One region of the Exiguobacterium sp. s145 genome, then DNA from elsewhere that is predicted to be linked to it. Evidence: a T-box and tRNA genes for the amino acid it is inferred to sense, from the RefSeq annotation. Region 1 holds a T-box; the other holds one or more tRNA genes.
The links. A T-box is a leader RNA that pairs with one kind of tRNA and senses whether it is charged. The one in region 1 lies ahead of alaS (alanine--tRNA ligase), so its partner is inferred to be a tRNA-Ala.

Region 1 (10,395 bases):
CGTATTTACTTGATTGATGTAATTTTTACAGCAAAATCTCCGCCTGGTGCTTGAACGGAAACTTGCTCGCCAACACTGTGGCCGAACAGGCTTTTGGCAATCGGTGATTCGTTCGAGATTTTCCCGGTGAACGGATCTGCTTCTGCACTACCAACAATCGTATACGTTTCTTCTTCGTTGTCTTCAAGGATCAAGAATGTAACTGTCGTTCCGATACCAACTACCGAGATATCCTTCTCATCTTCCGAGATGATGGCAACGTTGCGTAACATCTCTTCCAGTTGAGCAATCCGGCCTTCGACCATTGCTTGTTCTTCTTTCGCTGAATCATATTCCGCGTTTTCCGACAAGTCACCAAATGAACGGGCGATTTTAATATTTTCGACAACTTCTTTACGGCGGACTGACTTCAGTTCGTTTAATTCGTTTTCAACATTCGCTTTACCTTCAAGCGTCATGTAATACTGTTTTTCTGCCATTTTTGTCACGCTCCTTTTTATTCCACTAGTATAGTATATTCACATCTTTTTTGGAATCAATATCCTCTTTGATCAAGAGAAGACCGATAATCGAGAATCGCACGGATCTTCGTGACGAGTAAGTCAATCGCCACGTGGTTTTCGCCACCTTCAGGAACAATGATGTCTGCATACCGTTTTGTCGGTTCACAAAACTGGAGATGCATCGGACGGACGACTTTCGTATACTGCTCGACAACGGAATCAATCGACCGTCCCCGTTCATTCATATCACGTTGCATCCGGCGCAGAATCCGAACATCGGCATCTGTATCAACGAAGACTTTAATATCCATCAATTCCCGTAAACGTTCGTCTTCAAGCGCCAAAATACCTTCGACGATGATGACGTCACGTGGATCAAGCGGAATCGTTTCCGTTGCACGTGTATGGGCAACGTAATCATAGACCGGTTTTTCAACCGCCTGGTTTTCGCGCAACGCTTTGATATGCTCGATCAGCAAATCATTGTCAAAAGCAAACGGATGATCATAGTTTGTTTGATAGCGCTCTTCCATCGATAATTCACTTTGGTCCTTATAGTAAGCATCCTGCTCGATCATGACGATGGATTCACTCGGGAATGCGTCGACAAGTGAACGTGCGACCGTCGTCTTTCCTGAACCTGTTCCTCCAGCCACACCAATTACAACCGGTTTTTGCATTGAATTCGTACCTCCATCATTCATTCCGACTTCACTTTCCGGCTGACGGACACACCGTCTCCAAGCGGGAAAATCGTCGTATCATATTGGTCTTGCTCCATCATCCATGCCGTAAATTCTTTGACCAGACGGACAAGCCGCCGTCTTCTCCGGTCAAAAGTCTTCGGATCCGTCTCTAGGACATCCCCGTGCAAAAACAGGTTATCCGTATATAAAACTCCGCCTATTGGCACCAATCGCCCATAACCGTTAAAGAATTTTTTATACTGCCCTTTGGCCGCATCGATGAACACGGCATCAAATTGCTCGTCAAGGGTTTCGGCTAATTCTACTGCATCCGCAAAAACGATGTCAATCCGGTCCGCAACGTCCGAACGTTCAATGAACATCTTGGCCTCGGCGTATCGTTTCGCATTTCGTTCAACGGTCGTAATTCGGGCATCCGGCAAGGCGCGAGCCATCCGAATTGCACTGTACCCAATCGCTGTGCCGAGTTCGAGAATTCGTTTCGGTTGTTGTAACGTCAACAACGATAATAAAACTTCCGATCCCGTCAGTTCGATGATTGGAATATGGTGCTCTTTCGCGTATGCTTCCATTTCCTGTAACAAGGGATCACGTGGCCGAATCATCCCTTCGACATACGCTGTAAAATCATTCATTCGGAATTCACTCCTTCTGCGCATAAACAGGTTGACCGGGAACGAACATACCGTTCCCGATCAACCTCCTGTTCATTGCTCTTTACTTGCTTCGTATTCGACCCATTCCGGTTTGTACTTCACAACATTACGTTGATGTTCCTCATAGGTTTCCTCATAAAGAATCTGACCGCGTGGATTTTTATCACTTGGTGGTCGGGCAAAGAAATAAACGTATTTCGTCTTTTTAGGATTAAGGACGGCAAGAATTGAATCTTCACTGACGGTTGAAATCGGACCGATCGGAATACCCTCATACTTGTACGTATTGTATTTCGAATTGTTCTCAAGATCCTTTAATGTCGTCAATGCTGTATTCTCCCCTGTACCGTACCAGACCGTTGGATCCGATTGGAGTTTCATCCCGTCGTTCAGTCGGTTCGTAAAGACACCGGCAATCTCACGACGATCGTCTGGTGTCGCGGCTTCCCGCTCCACCATGGATCCGAGACTCAGCACTTCATGGAAAGTCATGCCTGATTTCTTAATGGCATCGGCATTCGCATCATAAATCTTTTCCATCTCATCTAACATCGTTTCGGCAATTTGATTGATGCTTTTTCCTTTGTCGAATTCGTATGTCGCCGGGAAGAGATAGCCTTCGAGAGAATAGAGGACGCCCTGCTTCGTTACTTCGTCCGTCAGCATCGGATACTTTTCAATCAATGTTTTAATATATGCCTCATCTGTCAGGGATTTACGGATGGAGTCAGCTTTAAAACCGGTTGCTTTCGCGATGATGGCAATTTGACGATCCATTGTGATTCCTTCAGGGAGCGTGATTTTGACATCTGCTGCTTTCATGACTGTTCCGGTCTTCAATTCATTGATGATTTCGTCCGGTGTCATCGCTTGAGTCAACGTGTATGTCCCGGCTTGGAATGACGATTCATTCTTATAGCGGACATAATAGCGGAAAATCGTTTCGTTCGCGATTAAATCTTTTTCTTTAAGAATGCTTGAAATCGTACTTGTACCGGCGCCTAAAGGAATCTCAACCTTGACAGACTTCGTCGCCTCTTCGTTGACCGGTTCGAGTGAACTCTTTAAAAAGATGTAGATGGCTGCTCCTGCTACTAAGAAAATCGTGAACAATACTGAAAGGATGATTAACGTTATCCGGCGCGATGTCCGGCGACGTTTCTGTTCAATTTCAGCATTTTTCTTCCATTCATTCTCCATCGGTTCCTCCTTCTTCTCTTAAAACAAGGTGATATCGAAAGAGCCATTGCTCTGACGACACCACCTTATACACGAGTCGGTTTAGTCAAGCTCGTCTTCTAATGTATTAAAGACTTCTTCAATTTCATCCCAAGTTTCTGCATCGTCTTCTGCGATTGGAACGAGGTTGAAATCATCATCACCTTCACCGTACTCTTCTAACTCATAAACGAAGATGTCGACTTCTTCTGCTTCATCATAATCCGCGCCGACCGGCTCAAGGAAAATGTAAGTTTTGCTTGAGCGTGGGCTTTCATACCGTAAACGCTCGGCAAATTTAAATTCGTTGCCTTCCCCATCGGGAATTACGTAATGTGTAGGTTCATTCTGTTGCATCATTCATCCGCTCCTTTAATGCAGCCTCAAGTTCATCCCAAGTCTGCTCATCGTTTTCATCAATCAGGCTCAATTCAAAATCATCTTCGCCTTCGCCAAACTCGTCGATTTCGCAAATGATTAAATCATCTGCGCCCTCTTCCGGATGACCGATCATTTCGAGAAATAAATAGGTCTTGCCGGTTCGCTCACTGACATAACGGTACCATTCTTCGAAAAGATGTTCGCCACCGTCTTCATCAGGAAAGAGATACTGCCGTTTTTCTTCAGACATCTCATTTCCTCCTTATCGATTTGCCCGATCCAAATAAGATTGCAGGATCATGACTGCTGCCATCTTATCGATGACTTGTTTCCGTTTTTTCCGACTGACATCGGCATCGATCAGCATACGTTCTGCCTGCATCGTCGTCAGTCTCTCGTCGACAAGAACAGTCGAAAGGCCCATCTGGGTTTCGATTTCACGCGCGAACGCTTCACTCGCCTCAGCTCTGGGACCAATTGACCCATTCATGTTTTTCGGATGTCCGATGACGATGATTTCGACACCGTATTCCTTAATAATTGCCTCGAGTCGTTTGAAGGCGACCGGGTATTCAGGTTCTGTCCATTTGATGGTTTCGACGCCTTGTGCTGTCCAGCCCATCAAATCACTCACCGCAACACCGATCGTCTTCGAACCGACATCAAGTCCGATGGCACGCTTCATTTTTTGTCTCCACTCTCCGATAGATAAGATTTCACGAGTTCTTCCAGTAGTTCATCACGCTCAATCTTTCGGATCATATTACGTGCATCGTTATGACGAGGAATGTAAGCAGGATCACCGGAAAGTAGATATCCGACGATTTGGTTGATCGGATGATAGCCTTTTTCTTCTAAAGCATGATAGACCGTCAGCAATACTTCGCGTGTCGCCGCCTGGCTATCGTCTTCTGGAAAATTAAATTTCATCGTTTGATCCATCTGACTCACGTTAATCACCTCTTTCATTTACACTACTTCTCTATTATGCCAGTGATTGCACGTAATGTGAAGTAAACGCAAGAGCTTCGTTTAATTTTGCAGGATCTTTTCCGCCGGCCTGTGCCATGTCCGGACGACCGCCACCACCGCCGCCGCAACGTGTGGCTACTTCCTTGATCAATTTACCGGCATGGTACCCTTGATCGATTAAGTCTTTTGAGACACTCGCAACGAGGTTGACTTTGTCTCCCTGCGCACTACCGAGGACGATGATTGCCGAACCGAGACTTGACTTCAGTTCGTCCATCATGCCGCGAAGGGCATCCATATCCGAGACGTCGACTTGCTTCGCAAGCACCTGGACGCCGTTGATCTGCTCGACATCATCTTTAAGTGACGCCGCTTCGATGTTTGCAAGTTTTGCCTGCAATGATTCGTGTGCCCGTTCCGTTTCGCGAAGCTGAACTTGAAGTGCTTCGATTCGTCCCGGTACTTCCGTCGTTTTCGTTTTCAGGACACGTGCTGCCTGCTCGAGTGTCTGCAGGTGACCGTTCATGACATGGTAAGCGCCTGCTCCTGTAACAGCTTCGATCCGTCGTGTGCCGGCTCCGATGCCTGATTCGGAAACAATCTTGAACAGACCGATTTCTGCTGTATTGCGGACGTGGATTCCGCCACAGAGTTCGATCGAATAGGTTCCAGCCGAAACGACACGAACCGTCTCGCCGTATTTTTCACCGAATAGTGCCATTGCCCCTTTTGCTTTTGCATCAGCAATGTTCATTTCTTCAATTTCGACTGCAAGTGATGCCCAAATTGCTTGGTTGACATCCTGTTCGATTGTTGCTAATTCTTCAGTCGTCACTGCTCCAAAGTGCGAGAAGTCAAAGCGCAGACGATCCGCTGAAACAAGTGAACCAGCTTGGTTGACGTGTGTTCCGAGTGTGTCTTTCAACGCTTTATGCAACAAGTGGGTTGCCGTATGGTTTTTCGTGATGGCTTGACGCGATGATGCTTCGACCGCGGCATGAACGGATGCATCAGCTAAAGCAATCCCTGTCCGGACCACAACGGTATGCAGATTTTGACCGTTTGGTGCTTTTTGAACATCTTTGACATCGAGGACGAAATCCGGACCCGTAATCGTTCCTGAGTCTGCCACTTCTCCGCCACTCTCTGCATAAAACGGTGTAACATCAAGCAACAATTGTGCTTCTTCGCCGGCAGCGACTTCTGTCACTCGTTCTCCATCATGCAACAAAGCAATGATTTTTGCATCCGTCTCAAGGTCCGTATAACCAACGAATTGACTTGGAACAGTCAAAGTTGCCAATACTTCTGATTGTTGTTGCATCGAACCGCCGTCTTCACGGGCAGCACGGGCACGTTTCCGTTGCTCATCCATCGCCAGTTTAAACCCTTCTTCATCGACGGACATCTGATGATCTTCCGCGTATTCAACCGTCAGTTCGAGCGGGAAACCGTACGTATCATACAAACGGAAAGCATCTTCTCCGCTGATGACATGTTCGCCGTTATTTTTGGCTGCTTGTGCCACTGTGTTCAGGATGGCAAGACCATCATGCAGTGTCTCGTGGAATCGCTCTTCCTCGTTTTTGATGACACGTTTGATGAAATCTGCTTTTTCCGGAACTTGCGGATAAAAATCGACCATGACGCTGCCGACTGTATCAACGAGTTCGTACATGAACGGACGTTCGATTCCGAGCATTTTTGCATAACGGACAGCACGACGGAGCAGTCGGCGTAAGACATAACCGCGTCCTTCGTTCGAAGGCAACGCTCCGTCTCCGATGGCAAAAGCAACCGTACGGATATGGTCCGCGATGACTTTGAACGCGACATCCAGTTTTGTGTCTTCGCGATAACGTTTACCGCTGATTTCTTCCGTTTTGTGGATGATCGGCATGAACAAGTCCGTGTCAAAGTTCGTCGGTACGTCCTGCATGACGCTCGCCATCCGCTCAAGACCCATTCCGGTATCGATGTTTTTACGCGGTAATTCTGTATAGTTGCCATGTCCGTCATGATTATATTGACTGAACACGATATTCCAGATTTCAAGGTATCGTTCGTTCTCGCCGCCCGGATAGAGTTCAGAGTCGTTCGGATCATCTCCGAAAGCCGGTCCACGGTCGAAGAAAATCTCCGTGTTCGGACCGGAAGGACCTTCACCGATTTCCCAGAAGTTATCTTTAAGCGGGATGATGCGCTCGGCCGGAACACCCAGTTCGAGCCAGATTTGCCGGGCAGCATCGTCTTCCGGGTGAATCGTTACAGAAAGACGATCCGGATCAAGACCGTACCATTCATCACTCGTCAAGAGTTCCCAGCCCCATTTGATCGCATCTTCGCGGAAGTAATCGCCGACCGAAAAGTTTCCGAGCATTTCAAAAAAAGTATGGTGACGTGCTGTTTTCCCGACGTTTTCGATATCGTTCGTCCGGATCGATTTCTGTGCGTTGACAATCCGTGGATTTTGCGGAATGACCCGTCCGTCAAAATATTTTTTTAACGTAGCAACACCTGAGTTGATCCAAAGTAACGTCGGATCCTCAATTGGAACGAGTGATGCACTTGGTTCGATTGCGTGCCCTTTAGACTGGAAAAAGTCGAGATACATTTGACGGATTTGTGCACCCGTCAACGGTTTTAATGGTTTCATCGAAAATACCCCCATTGATTAATTTGTCCTGAACGCAAAAAAAACGATACATTCATCCCTGAAAAGGGACGAAAGCATCGCTCTCGTGGTACCACCCTCGTTCGTAAAGACAACTGCTCCCTTTACCTCGAAAAATCCGTTAACGGAGATTAACCGCAAGTGTTTGCACTCGACTCCGGAAGGAGCTTCAATCGAATCGTCATGAAGATGGTTCCAGCAATTCCATCTCTCTCTGGTCATGAAAACTACGATTTACTTGTCTTCCATCAACGTTTTGCGTCCATTCATCTACCGTGATTATTACCTATCTGATGCATTCAGTCAAGTCTTTGTCATACCGCCGAGCCGTTCAATGAGCCGTGTCCGCCGGCGCGGCTCTTCCTCTTGTGATGCTTTATGGAAGGCACGGGGATCTCCGAACAACAGCAGACTGGCTTTGGCCCGAGTGACGGCTGTATAGATGAGATTCCGGGAATGCTTGAAGGCACCGGTGAAAAAGACCGGCATCAACACAATCGGAAACTCCGATCCTTGCGCTTTATGAATCGTAATCGCGTAAGCATGCGTAAATTGATCCCAGTCACTCCGGTTATATTCAACTTCCGTCTGATCGAACCGGGCAATGATTTTATCGACTTTATCCACGTTCTCCTTCGCAAAGAAGATATTGACGATTTCACCGATGTCACCGTTGTAGACATTCTCTTCCGCATTGTTGACGAGCTGAAGAATCTTGTCTCCGCTCCGGTAAATCCGTGTCCCCTGTTTGACTTCCCGTTTTTTCGGCGCTTCCGGATTGTAGACTTTTTGCAGAACGATATTCAATTCGTCGATGCCCACCTGTCCGCGGTACGTCGGCGCTAAAATTTGAACGTCAAACTTCGAATATCCTTTCGCCAGTGCTTTTTCTGCAAAAGCCGCGATACCGCGCAACGATTCCTGCGGAGCAAGCGAATAAAAACGACGGTCGGATAAAGGGGCCAGCAAATCAGCTGACGTGACCCGGTTTTTTAAATCGTGGGCCAACCGGAGAATCGAGGAATCTTCGGCCTGCCGATGGACGACGTTGAGCCGGACGACCGGAATACCGTCCGTATCCATCAAGTCGGCAAGGACTTGTCCCGGACCGACCGACGGCAGCTGGTCCCGGTCGCCGACGAATAAAATCTTCATGCCGTTTGGCACGGCCCGTAACAAACTCGATAACAGATAGATGTCGATCATGGACGATTCATCGATGATCAGTACTTTACCGGCAATCGGTTGGTCTTCGTCCAGCTGGAAGTTCGTCCCGTCATATTTTAATAAGCGGTGAATGGTCATCGCCGGAACGTCCGTTGCTTCCGACAGCCGTTTGGCCGCCCGTCCGGTTGGTGCGACGAGCACATACGGATAGACTTCGCCTGACTTGACCTGACTTTTTTCAAGCGGCCAATCATGGATTTCCTGAAGCGCATGCAAAATCCCTTTGATGACCGTCGTCTTCCCCGTACCGGGTCCGCCCGTCAGGACCATCAGCGGTGCCTTGACCGCAAGCTCAATCGCCTCCCGTTGCTGAACGGCGTATTCCATACCAAACCGTTCTTCGAGTTGACCGATGGCTGACAAAATTGTCGCCACATCGACTTCCTGCTCGGATCCGTTCGCCATGACACGGGCCAACTCTTTTGCCGCCCGGACTTCCGCATAGAAAATCGTCGGCAGATACAAACAACCTTCTTCGAGTTTGACCTTATCTTCCGTCAGCAACAGCTCGATGGCTTGTTCCAGGCGTTCACCCGGATCCTCACCGAGTAGACGCGGTGCCCGCTGTAACAGGGATTCGACCGTCGCGAATGCATGCCCTTCTCCCGCTTCCTGCTCCAGTATATGCATGATGGATGCCGCGACCCGTTCCGGATGCAATCCGACAAGTCCGAGATGCGAGGCAATTTGGTCGGCCGTCTTAAAACCGATTCCGCTGACCTCATACATCAAGGAATAAGGATTTTCACGAATTCTCGCCATCGCATCCCCTTCGTACGCTGCATAAATCTTTGCTGCGAGTTTTGGGGTGACATCAAACGGTGCTAAAAAAAGCATCAGTTGATCGACACCGTATAAGGTCGCGAGCCGGCTGAAGATGACATCCGCCTGCTTCTGTTTTAACCCGGGGACACGATCGAGTGCTTTACTGTCCTTTAAGATGATGTCAATGGCATCTTCACCGAGCGCATCAACGATATTTTTCGCTGTTTTCGGACCAATGCCGGTAAACGATCCGTTCGTCAAAAAACGGACGGCAGCGTGTTTCGTCATCGGGACCGAACGCCGGATCAACTCTGCTTTTAGTTGTTTGCCAAATCGCGGATGATCAATCAACCGTCCGAACGCTTGATACGTTCCGCCGAGTTCGATTCCGACACCGGTTCCCGTAACGACAAGCTCCGTTTCTTTTAGTTCAAAGTTTTTTTCCTTGATCGCCATCAGGACGATGGAATGGGCTTCTTCTTCGGAGGAAAAAAGCACACGTTTGATACGACCGACTACTTGATGGGGGTGCTCCATCACTCCACCTGCTCTCTTTCTGGACTCCGTTACTCAGTTATTATCATAGCACTCGTTTAAGGGATTTTAAATGAGGGAAACATTCCTTGATATATTATCTGAATGGAGGAACAAACATGGGACGTTTACCGATCGCAGGATTATGTGAATTAGTTTTAGAAGTGCAGGACATGGACCGGGCCGTCGCCTTTTGGAACGGAACGCTCGGTATTCCAATCGTTGAACAATGGGCACCGGAAGATGCAGAGCCGAGTCATGAACAGGAAAAACAGGATGGGATTTGGGCGACATGGTTGTACATCGGAGGAAACACCCGTCTCGGGCTTTGGCTCAAACGGGACTTTATGATGGAAGAACGGACCGTCAAAAACCTTCCCGTGACAGAGTGGGACAGTCTGTATGATGAAGGCGGCGTTCATGTCCACTGTGCCTTTTATATTGAGAAAGACGAATTTAACGAAGCACTTGATTTGCTTCGGGGTGCATCGATTGACGTCAAGATTCGGGAATGGGATGAACAAGAGACGTCTAATGACAAGGAATACTCGGCTTATTTTAAAGATACGGAAAACAATGTTATTGAGCTTTATACGAAAAATATGGATGAAGCCTATGAGGAATTTTCCGGTCCGCCGCTTCGCATCGTCCGCGAAATCGGGCACTAAGAAAGACTCTGCTGTATCGATTGCCACAAGCCGTCGACAGCAGAGTCTTTTCCTGGTTATTTTAGTAAGGCATCCATTTTCGCTTTGGCA
Region 2 (10,395 bases), on a different contig from region 1:
GTCGGGACCGATTACCGTTACATCCTGCCGATGACGGCTGTATTCGGAGCAACGTTCATGCTGCTTGCCGATACGATCGGTCGGACGCTGTTTGCACCGTACGAGACACCGGTCGTCGCAATCGTCTCGATGCTCGGTTTACCGTTCTTCTTATTGATTGTCCGTAAAGGAGGTCACGCATTCTCATGATGGAAACTCGTTTACGTCGCCGTCAACGCTTGATCTTTTTCATTTTAAGTGTGTTATTGCTCGGCACGATCGTTATAAGTATCGGTCTTGGTCCGGCATCCGTCTCATATGACCGTCTGTTGCCAACGTTATTCGGTCAAGGGACGTTCAAAGAAGATTTTGTTCTGTTCTCGCTCCGTCTGCCACGAATTATCATTACATTACTTGCGGGAATGGCGCTCGCCTTGTCCGGTTCGATTTTGCAAGGTATCACTCGGAATGAACTGGCCGATCCCGGCATTATCGGGATTAATACAGGAGCCGGTGTCGCGGTGGCGATTTTCTTCCTCTATTTCCCGGTTGATGTCGGCTCATTTATCTACGGATTACCGGTTGCTGCCTTCTTAGGTGCTTTAGTGACGGCCGTAGCCATTTACGCGCTTTCTTACGACCGGAATCGCGGCTTGCAACCGATCCGCCTGATTTTGACCGGCGTCGGCTTCTCGATGGCTTTATCCGGTATCATGGTCATCTTGATCTCATCGACGAAACGTGAGAAAGTCGACTTCATCGCCAAATGGCTCGCCGGTAACATCTGGGGGACGGACTGGACATTCGTCTACGCCTTGCTGCCCTGGCTGATCGTCTTGATTCCGTTTACGCTGTATAAAGCCAATAAACTCAATCTGCTCGCTTTAAACGAACCGGTCGCGATTGGTGTCGGGGTCGCGATTGAGAAGGAACGGATTCAACTGTTGCTGACAGCAGTCGCACTCGCGGCATCCGCTGTCTCCGTCACCGGCGGGATTTCCTTCATCGGCTTGATGGCACCGCATATCGCCCGTGCCCTCGTCGGTCCACGTCATCAATGGTTCTTGCCGATTGCGCTGTTGATCGGCGGCTGGTTGCTCGTCTTGGCCGATACGATCGGACGAAACATCGCTGATCCGGAAGGTGTTCCGGCCGGTATCGTCGTCGCACTGATTGGTGCACCGTACTTTATTTATCTGCTTCTGAAAAAGTAAGAAAACTGATCAACCAACAAGAAATGATTTCTTGTTTCACTCGCTTTCCTCAGGCGAGACACAAGCCAGTTTTCCTGTCCATTTGGACAGGAAAACTGGTCTTGTTTGTCTCTGACAGCGCAAGTTGCCTTGCGCTTCTTCCTGCAGGAGTCTCGTAAATCAAATCATTTCTAAAAAAACAACAGCGGCGAGAGGAAGTTAAACTTCCTCTCGCCGCTGTTGTTTTTTACGTATCGGTTCATCATTATTTAATATTTTACGCGTCGCGCTTCCCTTTCTGCTTCAATCAGCTCGCGTTCTGACAGATGCGTTGGATCCAGTCGTTTGATCCGCGAATCGACGAGACGATCAAGTGACAAGACGGACAGTAAAAAGACAAGAATCGGTCCGATCAGCGTTGGTCGCGACACATACGGAATCAAGAACTGGGACGCCACGACAAGCAGCAACTCGCTAATCGTAATGACGATGTACGGCAAGGCGAGATGATCCCAGACTTCCATCCGGTCAAATCGTTTCGTGAAGTAACGGTACTTCAACAAGCGGACGGTCCATTGGTAGCCGAGGACCGGAAGCAGTAAAAAGTAATGCATGGAGGCTTCGGAAAAATTTAAATCATCTGCCAGAAACAAAAAGATCACCAAGACGAGTAGAAAAAATACCGTTTGGACACGCCGGGCACGTTTCGTGAAGCGCAGATAGTCTTGTGTTCGTTGCCGTTGAATATTATTCATTTCCTAATCTCCTCTCACCACATTAGCTTCCCGGTTTACGGTACCGTTCGACTTCCCGCATCGTCACAAAGGCCGGATCGAGTTGTTTGGCTAGCGTGTTTAACCGCGAGACATATACTGTAATCGCAAACACCCAGAACAGAATCAGGGCGAACGCAACACCTGAATACTGGGGAAAGATCATTCCTGCATAGAATAAAATGATAGGGACAAGATACCCGAGCATCGAGGCGCGACCGACTTTCAAAACGGTCTGTTGATACAACTCAGCCGGCAGACGTTCTTTTAAAATCCGCAGACGCATGATTTCCCGGACGATACCGCCTAAACAAAGGATGGTAATCGTAAACGACGTAAACAGTCCCGTTTCCCAAAAACCCGGAATGAACCAGCCAATCACTGCGAGGATCAAAACCGGAACCGGTGTCAGATGTTGAAGTTTTTTGAGCGGCGGTCCCAGCAGATTTAATCGTGTATTTTTTTCAAGCAATGTATTCATCCTGTTTGTCTCCCGTTTCATATATTTTTGTATACTTCCTGATCACTGACAAAATCCGAATCATCGCGTCGCATACGGGTTTTAAACCATCGTTCCGACACTAAGTAAATCGGGATTAAAATCAGAAGAATTAATCCCCACGTCTGCCAAAACGCTTGATTCCCCGTCAGTATCAAAAGGATGGCAAACGTAACAGTTAACACAACGTTTTGGATAAGCCAAAACCGCCAGTAGCTCGTTGCCCGTTCTTCCCCGATATACGATTCAAGAATCTGGCGTTTTTTGACTTGATAACGCAGATTGGATCCAAGGAAAGCAACCGGAAACAACAGCGCCAGTAGAACCGAATCAAACAATGTCATTAAAATCCCGATCCCCATCAAAAGTAGAACTGTCCATAACCACTTCGTTCCTAACAGGTCTTTCTCCATGTAAGCCAGCGTCAATTCATGTAACCGTTCGTTCCGTGCCGTACGCATGATGTTCTCTCCTTTAGCTGTCATTCTTCCAAGTACTTCACGTGCTTATGCACTTCCTGATCACTGACGAAGTCGGGATCGCCTGACCGGGCCATTTTTTTAAACAACCAATCGGTCACAAAATAAATCGGAGCGAGAATCAGGATGACCCAAAACGTCATTTTCCATAAGGACAGATCACTCGTTTCGAGTATCACCATGAGCAATGAGCCATATAACACAATCTGAATGCCGAGCCACAGCATCGATTGTGTCATAACCTGGTCTTTTGAGAGATACCGTTCTAAAATCCTGCGTTTTTCCAGCTGAAACGGAAGATCAAAAATCAGATAAACAAGCGGCAACAGACCCAAATAAAGGGCGGAATCCATCGTTTCCGAAAAAATGCCGAGCGTCGCCGCCACGGCAGCCATCAGCCAGCCGTTTTTTTGAAGCTGACTCTTGTCGATATAGGCAAGTGTCAGTTCATGTAACCGTTCGTCCTTTGCCGTTTGCATCTGACTTTCCTCCTTCATCCCTGCTGGATTTCTGTTTCACTGATATAAGTCGGATCAATCTGTTTGGAACGGTACGTCAAGAAACGCCGGCAAAGCCAGTAAAACGGGATGACGAAAAGACATAGTCCAAGCAAAAAGGTCGTACCTGACCGATTGGCCGTCAGAATAATCAAGGCTGCGAGCGCTCCGTACTGAAACAATCCGACGCCGACATGAAGACGGAACAGACGGTCTGCTGCTTCTTTTGAGGTGTGACGGGCAACGATTTGAAAACGGCGGCGTTGCCTCACGACATCGTATATGAAATAGAGAATCGGAATAATCAAAGCAAGGATTGGTTGTTCGAGTAGCTGGCTGGCGAATAAAAAGAGTGCCAAGACAGCCCATAATTTAGCGGTCGTCCGTTGATGCATCTGTTGATAGAGTTCTTTTAATTCCATCTGTTGTCCTGTCACAGCATTCATTCCAACACGTTCCTCCCCATCATTTCTTAATGTAATATACTTACATTTTACCAATTATGTTTCAAAAAAAAAGAAACTTCTAAAAAGAAGTTTCTAGGCCGAGACTTGGATGATTAAATAAATGACACTGTATGCCACAATGGCGAGCGGAATCATGGCGACGCCGATCAACCAACCATTCTTATCCCGAATTCCGAGATACAGAACCAGACAGCCGACGATGAAGGCAATGAGTGTAGTAAATGGATTCATAAGAGTTCCCCCTCAAGAAAAATAACCTATTCAGAAATTTCCCCTTTAGAGGACTCGATAAACCATTCGATTGTTCTAAACGCATGCACATATTTTATTCAACTAAAAAAAGTATCAAAGACCTTAAAAATCAAGGCTTTGATACTTCTTTAAAGAAGAATTACTTCATTATGGAGACTATCGGGCTCGAACCGACGACCTTTTGGCTGCCAGCCAAACGCTCTCCCAGCTGAGCTAAGCCCCCGTGTGTTTCTATAATGAGTATAACCATTGCTGTTCACTTTTTCAATATAAAATTAGACCGCTTACAAAAAAAATCTCCTTCACCTTGCGGGTAAAGGAGAATCTTCTATTATTTGTTCAACTCACGCATAAGATCCGCCTGTCGCTCCAGTTCCGCCTCCTGCTCGAGAATCAGCACTTTTTTGTACGTCCGTGCTGAGATGATGATGCTGATTTCATATAACACGAACAACGGAACAGAAATCATCAAATGCGATGTGATATCGGGCGGTGAGATCAACGCCGCAATCACGAACAGCGCAAAATATGCATACTTCCGATTCTTCCGCATGAAGAACGGCGTCACGAGTCCGAGGCGTGTCAAAAACATCGTCACGACCGGCAACTGGAACAACACACCGAACGGAATCGTCAACCGTATCAGGAAACTGAAGTAGTTCTCGACGCCGATGACCTGTTCAATCCCAAGCTCTTGCCCGAGTTCCGTCGATACTTCGAGTAAAAACGGCAACAGCCAAAAATAAGAAAACGAAATACCCGCAAGGAATAAGAAAAACGTCACGGGAATATACGTCAACGTCGCTTTTTGTTCTTGGTCGTGCAGACCGGGACGGATGAATGCCCAAAGCTGATACATCCAAAACGGGGACGCCAAGACGATTGCGATGATGAACGCAAGATTCAGATATAACATCAGTGGATCAACAACGTTAAACGCATTCAGCCCAATTCCGAGTTCCTTTAAGTCGGCCTGTAAGAAACGGACGAGCGGCCGGACGAGCGGAAAGGCTGCGATAAACATGACCACTACAATGATGAGCGACCAGATGATCCGCTTACGCAGTTCATCTAAGTGCGATGTCACACTCTGTTCTTGATCGATCGCCATGATTCACTCACTTCTCTTTCATTTCGTCCTTTTTGTCCTTATCATCTTCCATGATGCCGTTCGTTGCGCTCTTGAACTCTTTTAACGTCTGTCCGGCAGCGCGGCCGAGTTCCGGTAATTTCTTCGGTCCGAAGATGATTAAGGCGACGACACCAATCAAAGCGATGCTCCCCGGTCCAATACCAAGTGTTAACGGGATTAAGTTTTCCATTATGATTTCACTCCTTCAGCTGATTGCGAATAATGCTTCATAAAATACACGAGCGACTGCAGCTCGATTGACAAATCGATGTGATGCACCCGAACGTGGGCCGGTACATTCAACCGGGCCGGTGTAAAGTTCAAAATGCCGGTCACACCATACTCTACTAACTCATCTGCCACTGACTGGGCGAACTGAGACGGTACCGTCAAGATGGCGACGTCGACATTGTTCGCTTTGATTTGTTCTTTCATATCTGACACATGATAAATCGGAACGTCCTGCGTCGTCGTTCCGACCTTGTCCTCATCGGCGTCAAACGCGATGACGATACGAGTACTATTATTCTTTAAAAAGTTATAATTTGCAAACGCTGTTCCGAGATGTCCGACCCCGATTAAGGCGACATTCGTGACCTCGTCTTGGTTGAGTGTCTTTCGGAAAAATGTTAACAAATGTTGAACATTATAACCGTACCCTTTTTTCCCTAACGCCCCAAAGTAGGAAAAGTCACGACGGATCGTCGCGGAGTCGACTTTGACCGCTTCGCTGAGCTCTGCTGACGAGACGCGCAACTTGCCGGAGTTATAAAGACTCTGGATAAAACGATAATATAACGGCAGCCGTTTCGCCGTTGCTTGTGGTATTTTTGTGTCTGGCCCATTCATACTGCAGTTCCCCCTTCGGCCACGTTCTGACGTGGCACCCAAATCAATGCAAAGAATTCTACTCCCCTTGATTGTAAACCACTTCACATAGAGTAACAAATATTATATTCGGCAGGATTTTTCGTGATAGACTAAAGGGTGGAAGGATGGATGGATATGATTCTCTTACAAGTAAACCAACTCTCAAAATCATTCGGCGTCGAGCCGATTTTAGACAATATTAAACTCGAAGTACAGGAACGGGACCGGATTGCCCTCGTCGGACGAAATGGTGCCGGAAAATCGACACTTTTAAAAATCATCGCTGGGGAGCTGTCACATGACTCGGGCGAGATCATGAAAAGCAAGGAAGTCCGGATCGGTTATCTTGCGCAGGACAGCGGACTTGAATCAAACGAATCGATTTGGAACGAGATGCTGACTGTTTTTGAGCATCTGCAGGATCAGGAACGGGCGCTTCGCCGGATGGAAATTGAAATGGGCATGGAGCACATTTTAAATGATCCGACTGCCTATGACCGTCTCCTGAAAACATACGATCAAGCGCAACACGACTTCTCGGAAGCCGGCGGCTATCAGTTCGAAGCCAACATCCGCTCCGTCTTACACGGGATGCGCTTTTATCCGGACGATTATTCCCGACGGATTCAGACGCTTTCTGGTGGACAGCGGACCCGGCTCGCCCTCGCGAAAATGTTGCTGCAGGCACCGGAACTGCTGATTCTCGATGAGCCGACCAATCACCTGGACATCGATACACTGTCCTGGCTTGAAAGTTACTTGTCCGGTTACCGCGGCGCTGTCCTGATCGTTTCCCATGACCGGTATTTCCTCGACCAAGTCGTCAACGTCGTCTATGAATTGTCCCGGAACGTCTCCCGGAAGTTTACCGGTAATTATACAAAGTATCTCGAACAAAAAGCGGCACTCTACGAACAGGAAATGAAACAGTTCGAACAGCAGCAGGAAGATATCGCGAAGATGCAGGATTTCATCCAGCGCAACATCGCCCGGGCAACGACAACGAAACGGGCGCAAAGCGTCCGCAAGCGCCTCGAAAAGGTCGACCGGATCGACCGGCCGGACGGTGACGAACGCAGTACGGTCCTGTCGTTCCCAATCGAAAAGCAGAGCGGCAATGATGTGCTGCAGGTCAACCAACTCGCGGTCGGCTACGAAGAAGCCGTCTCGAAAAACATTACCTTCCGCCTGCAACGTGCGGAGTCCCTTGCGCTTGTCGGACCAAACGGAATCGGCAAGTCGACACTGCTGAAAGTGCTCGTCGGCCGTCTGAAACCGTTATTCGGAGAGTACCGGTTCGGAACCGGCGTCTCAATCGGTTACTACGATCAGGAGCAGGCGGAACTCAATGACCGTAACCGGGTCATTGATGAAATCTGGAACGAATGGCCGTTGATGCGCGAACAGGAAGTCCGGTCCGTGCTTGGTCAGTTCCTCTTCAGCGGTGATGATGTCTTCAAACTCGTCCATGAATTATCGGGCGGGGAACGAGGACGTCTGGCGCTCGCAAAACTGAAGTTACGCAAAACGAATCTGCTTGTCCTCGATGAGCCGACGAACCACTTGGATCTTGATTCGAAGATGGTCCTCGAGAATGCCCTCGTCGACTACGAAGGGACCCTGCTGTTCGTTTCCCATGACCGCTACTTCATTGACCGCGTCGCGACGCGTGTCATCGAAATGAGTTCAGACGGTGTGACCGATTACCTCGGCGACTACTCGTATTACATGGAGAAAAAAGCCGAGAAAGAAGAAATCGCCCGCCTCGAAGCGGAAGAAGCGAAAGCAATCAAAGTCGCATCGACGAAGACGATTGACAAGGAAGCCCAAAAAGAAGCACGTAAAAAGAAACAGCAACTCGAACAGCTCGAGCAAGAGATCGAACGGTTGGAGAACCGGTCGGTTGAAATCGAACAGCTGTTGTGTGAACCGGAAGTCTTTAATGATATTCCGAAAGCGACCGCCCTGTCGGCAGAACGTGATCAGATCGACGTCGATTTGCTTGAGCTGATGGAACAGTGGGAGTCGTTCCACTGATGCGATCGAAAAGTTATCTGATCAATCTGATCCAAGGATTATTGTCCGGTGTCCTCTACTTCGTCCCGATGTATGCGGACTATGTCTCGGCTTTCATTCGTCCGGATGCCTTTAATGCCGTGTACCCGTTGTTCATCCTGATTTCCTGCATGATCGGTCTTGTCATCCAGACCTGGAGCGGACTGTTCGTCAGCTTATTGTCCGGTCTGATCTGTACGTTGTTGACAATTCAGTCGTTCGTCGAACTGAACGACCCGATGATCATGATGTATTACGGTGCTGTCTCACCACTGGTCGCCTTTTTGATCAGCTGTGTCGGAATCTGGGCACTTGCCGTCCTGTTTTATTTGCTCGACGGTTTTCAGTACAGCAAACGTCATAAAATGGAGTAAGTCACAAAAAAGACGAGAGAAGCAGATTCGATATCTGCTTTCCTCGTCTATTTGTATGGCATTGTCTTATTTCGTAGGACGCGCAATCGTAAAGATGTCACCGATTTTCGCGTAGTCATTGCCGGCAAGACGGGCAATTGCGTTTAATCCGTCTGCATCAATCCGGAAGGACTCTTCCAGTTCATCCACGACATGATAGCGGATGACTTCGCCAATCAATAAATCGGCTGTTTCAAGTTCGATGTGTTGCGTCAGCTTCAGCTCAAACCGGATTTTTGCTTCTGCGACCGCGGGAACATCAATCAAATCACTGTCAATCAGTGTCAGATTCGTCCGCTCCAGTTCACTTTCACCGTAGGCAAGCGGTGCTGCCGTCTCGTTGACTGCTTCGACGATCTCTTCACTGACGATATGGATGACATATTCTTTCGTTAACAAGATATTTTTAGCCGTATCCTTCTCCCCTTGATCCGTCTTTTGAACGGCAATCAACAGTTGAGGCGGATGACTTGAGGCGACGGTAAAGAACGAAAACGGGGCAGCATTGATTGTTCCGTCCGCTCCTCTTGTCGTGACGAAAGCAATCGGTCGCGGGATGATACTCCCGATCAACAATTTATAGTTTTCTTTTGGACTGAGTGACCGCGCATCAAACTTCATTGTTATAACCTCTTTCTCTGTTTACCCGAGCATGGCTGCGAGTGAATAGTCTCCAGCACCAATCAAGGCGACGCCAAGAGCGATGACGATCAGTGCCATGTTGTATTCGTACCCGTTCTGTGTCACCCAGTAACCATTTTGACCGTGCACCTTGATGATCGCAACGAGCATCGATCCGATAATCAGTGCTGCTGCGAACCATAAGAAGAGACCGCCGGCAAACAGTACGCCGCCGACCAGTTCCGCAAGTCCTGCCGCAAGCGCAAGTGTTTTACCCGGTTTCATGCCGATCGACTCAAACCAGCCGCCTGTCCCCTCAATCCCGTGTCCACCGAACCAGCCAAACAATTTCTGTGTCCCGTGTGCGGCAAATGTTAAGCCAATCACCAAGCGTATTAAAAATAATCCTAAATCCATCATCTTTCTCAAACTCCCTTTTACTTAATGTTTTTTAATTACTTTTAGTAACCCAAATAAGACTATAAACTATCACTTACTAAAAGTAAATAGATTTGTTTTTGTTCTTTTTGTTACATTAAGTAAAATGATTCGATTTTTTTAGTAGAAGCGGGTATACTACAAATATAGAAAGGATGAGTGCTGATGGAAGAGACATTGATTCCGGCTGCCCTTTGTCCGAAAGTCGAACATGCCTTTGAAATTTTGGGCAAGAAGTGGACGGGCTTGATTTTACGTCATCTCATGACAAAGACCTGTCGTTTCAACGAAATTCAAGATGCGATTCCGGAGTTGTCTGGTCGTATGTTAACGGAGCGCATGAAGGAACTTGAGGCGGAAGGTATTGTGATCCGGACCGTCATTCCGGAACGTCCGATTAAAATTCAATACAGTTTGACTGACAAAGGTCGTCAGCTTGAACCTGTCATTCGTTCAATCGAAGAATGGGCCGAGCTCCAAGACTGACATGAAAAGTCTCTTCACTCCGGAGAGGCTTTTTATTTTCAATTGTATTGAGAACGATTATCAATTAAATTGAAAGTGTTCACATTTTGGAGAAAGGATGATTCAGATGAATGTCATGATCGGCTTTGTCAGTATGTCCGGAAACACCGAAGATATCGTACATCTCCTGCAGTCGGAACTCGAACAAAAAGGCTGCATTGTTCATATACAGGAACTTGACCGGTTATATCCGTCCGACTTC

Region 2: it has a tRNA-Ala gene. The T-box ahead of alaS (alanine--tRNA ligase) is inferred to sense a tRNA for this amino acid. The anticodon was not compared.

The regions. Positions count from the first base shown of each region.
Region 1 is NZ_JACSMV010000001.1:175,244-185,638, reverse strand. It holds gene greA (transcription elongation factor GreA) at 6-479, opposite strand; gene udk (uridine kinase) at 536-1,183, opposite strand; gene KNQ07_RS00875 (O-methyltransferase) at 1,204-1,845, opposite strand; gene mltG (endolytic transglycosylase MltG) at 1,918-3,066, opposite strand; gene KNQ07_RS00865 (DUF1292 domain-containing protein) at 3,148-3,441, opposite strand; gene KNQ07_RS00860 (DUF1292 domain-containing protein) at 3,428-3,715, opposite strand; gene ruvX (Holliday junction resolvase RuvX) at 3,728-4,150, opposite strand; gene KNQ07_RS00850 (IreB family regulatory phosphoprotein) at 4,147-4,416, opposite strand; gene alaS (alanine--tRNA ligase) at 4,451-7,093, opposite strand; T-box leader at 7,155-7,372, opposite strand; gene recD2 (SF1B family DNA helicase RecD2) at 7,415-9,640, opposite strand; gene KNQ07_RS00835 (VOC family protein) at 9,757-10,305, shown strand; gene KNQ07_RS00830 (tetratricopeptide repeat protein) at 10,362-10,395, opposite strand, start outside.
Region 2 is NZ_JACSMV010000004.1:117,391-127,785, forward strand. It holds gene KNQ07_RS06370 (FecCD family ABC transporter permease) at 1-189, shown strand, start outside; gene KNQ07_RS06375 (FecCD family ABC transporter permease) at 186-1,193, shown strand; gene KNQ07_RS06380 (hypothetical protein) at 1,442-1,927, opposite strand; gene KNQ07_RS06385 (hypothetical protein) at 1,950-2,426, opposite strand; gene KNQ07_RS06390 (hypothetical protein) at 2,444-2,905, opposite strand; gene KNQ07_RS06395 (hypothetical protein) at 2,926-3,402, opposite strand; gene KNQ07_RS06400 (hypothetical protein) at 3,417-3,866, opposite strand; gene KNQ07_RS06405 (hypothetical protein) at 3,960-4,118, opposite strand; tRNA gene KNQ07_RS06410 (tRNA-Ala) at 4,290-4,362, opposite strand; gene tatC (twin-arginine translocase subunit TatC) at 4,471-5,250, opposite strand; gene KNQ07_RS06420 (twin-arginine translocase TatA/TatE family subunit) at 5,258-5,461, opposite strand; gene KNQ07_RS06425 (redox-sensing transcriptional repressor Rex) at 5,461-6,120, opposite strand; gene KNQ07_RS06430 (ABC-F family ATP-binding cassette domain-containing protein) at 6,277-8,178, shown strand; gene KNQ07_RS06435 (hypothetical protein) at 8,178-8,570, shown strand; gene KNQ07_RS06440 (flavin reductase family protein) at 8,637-9,230, opposite strand; gene KNQ07_RS06445 (DoxX family protein) at 9,252-9,650, opposite strand; gene KNQ07_RS06450 (winged helix-turn-helix transcriptional regulator) at 9,834-10,154, shown strand; gene KNQ07_RS06455 (flavodoxin) at 10,252-10,395, shown strand, end outside.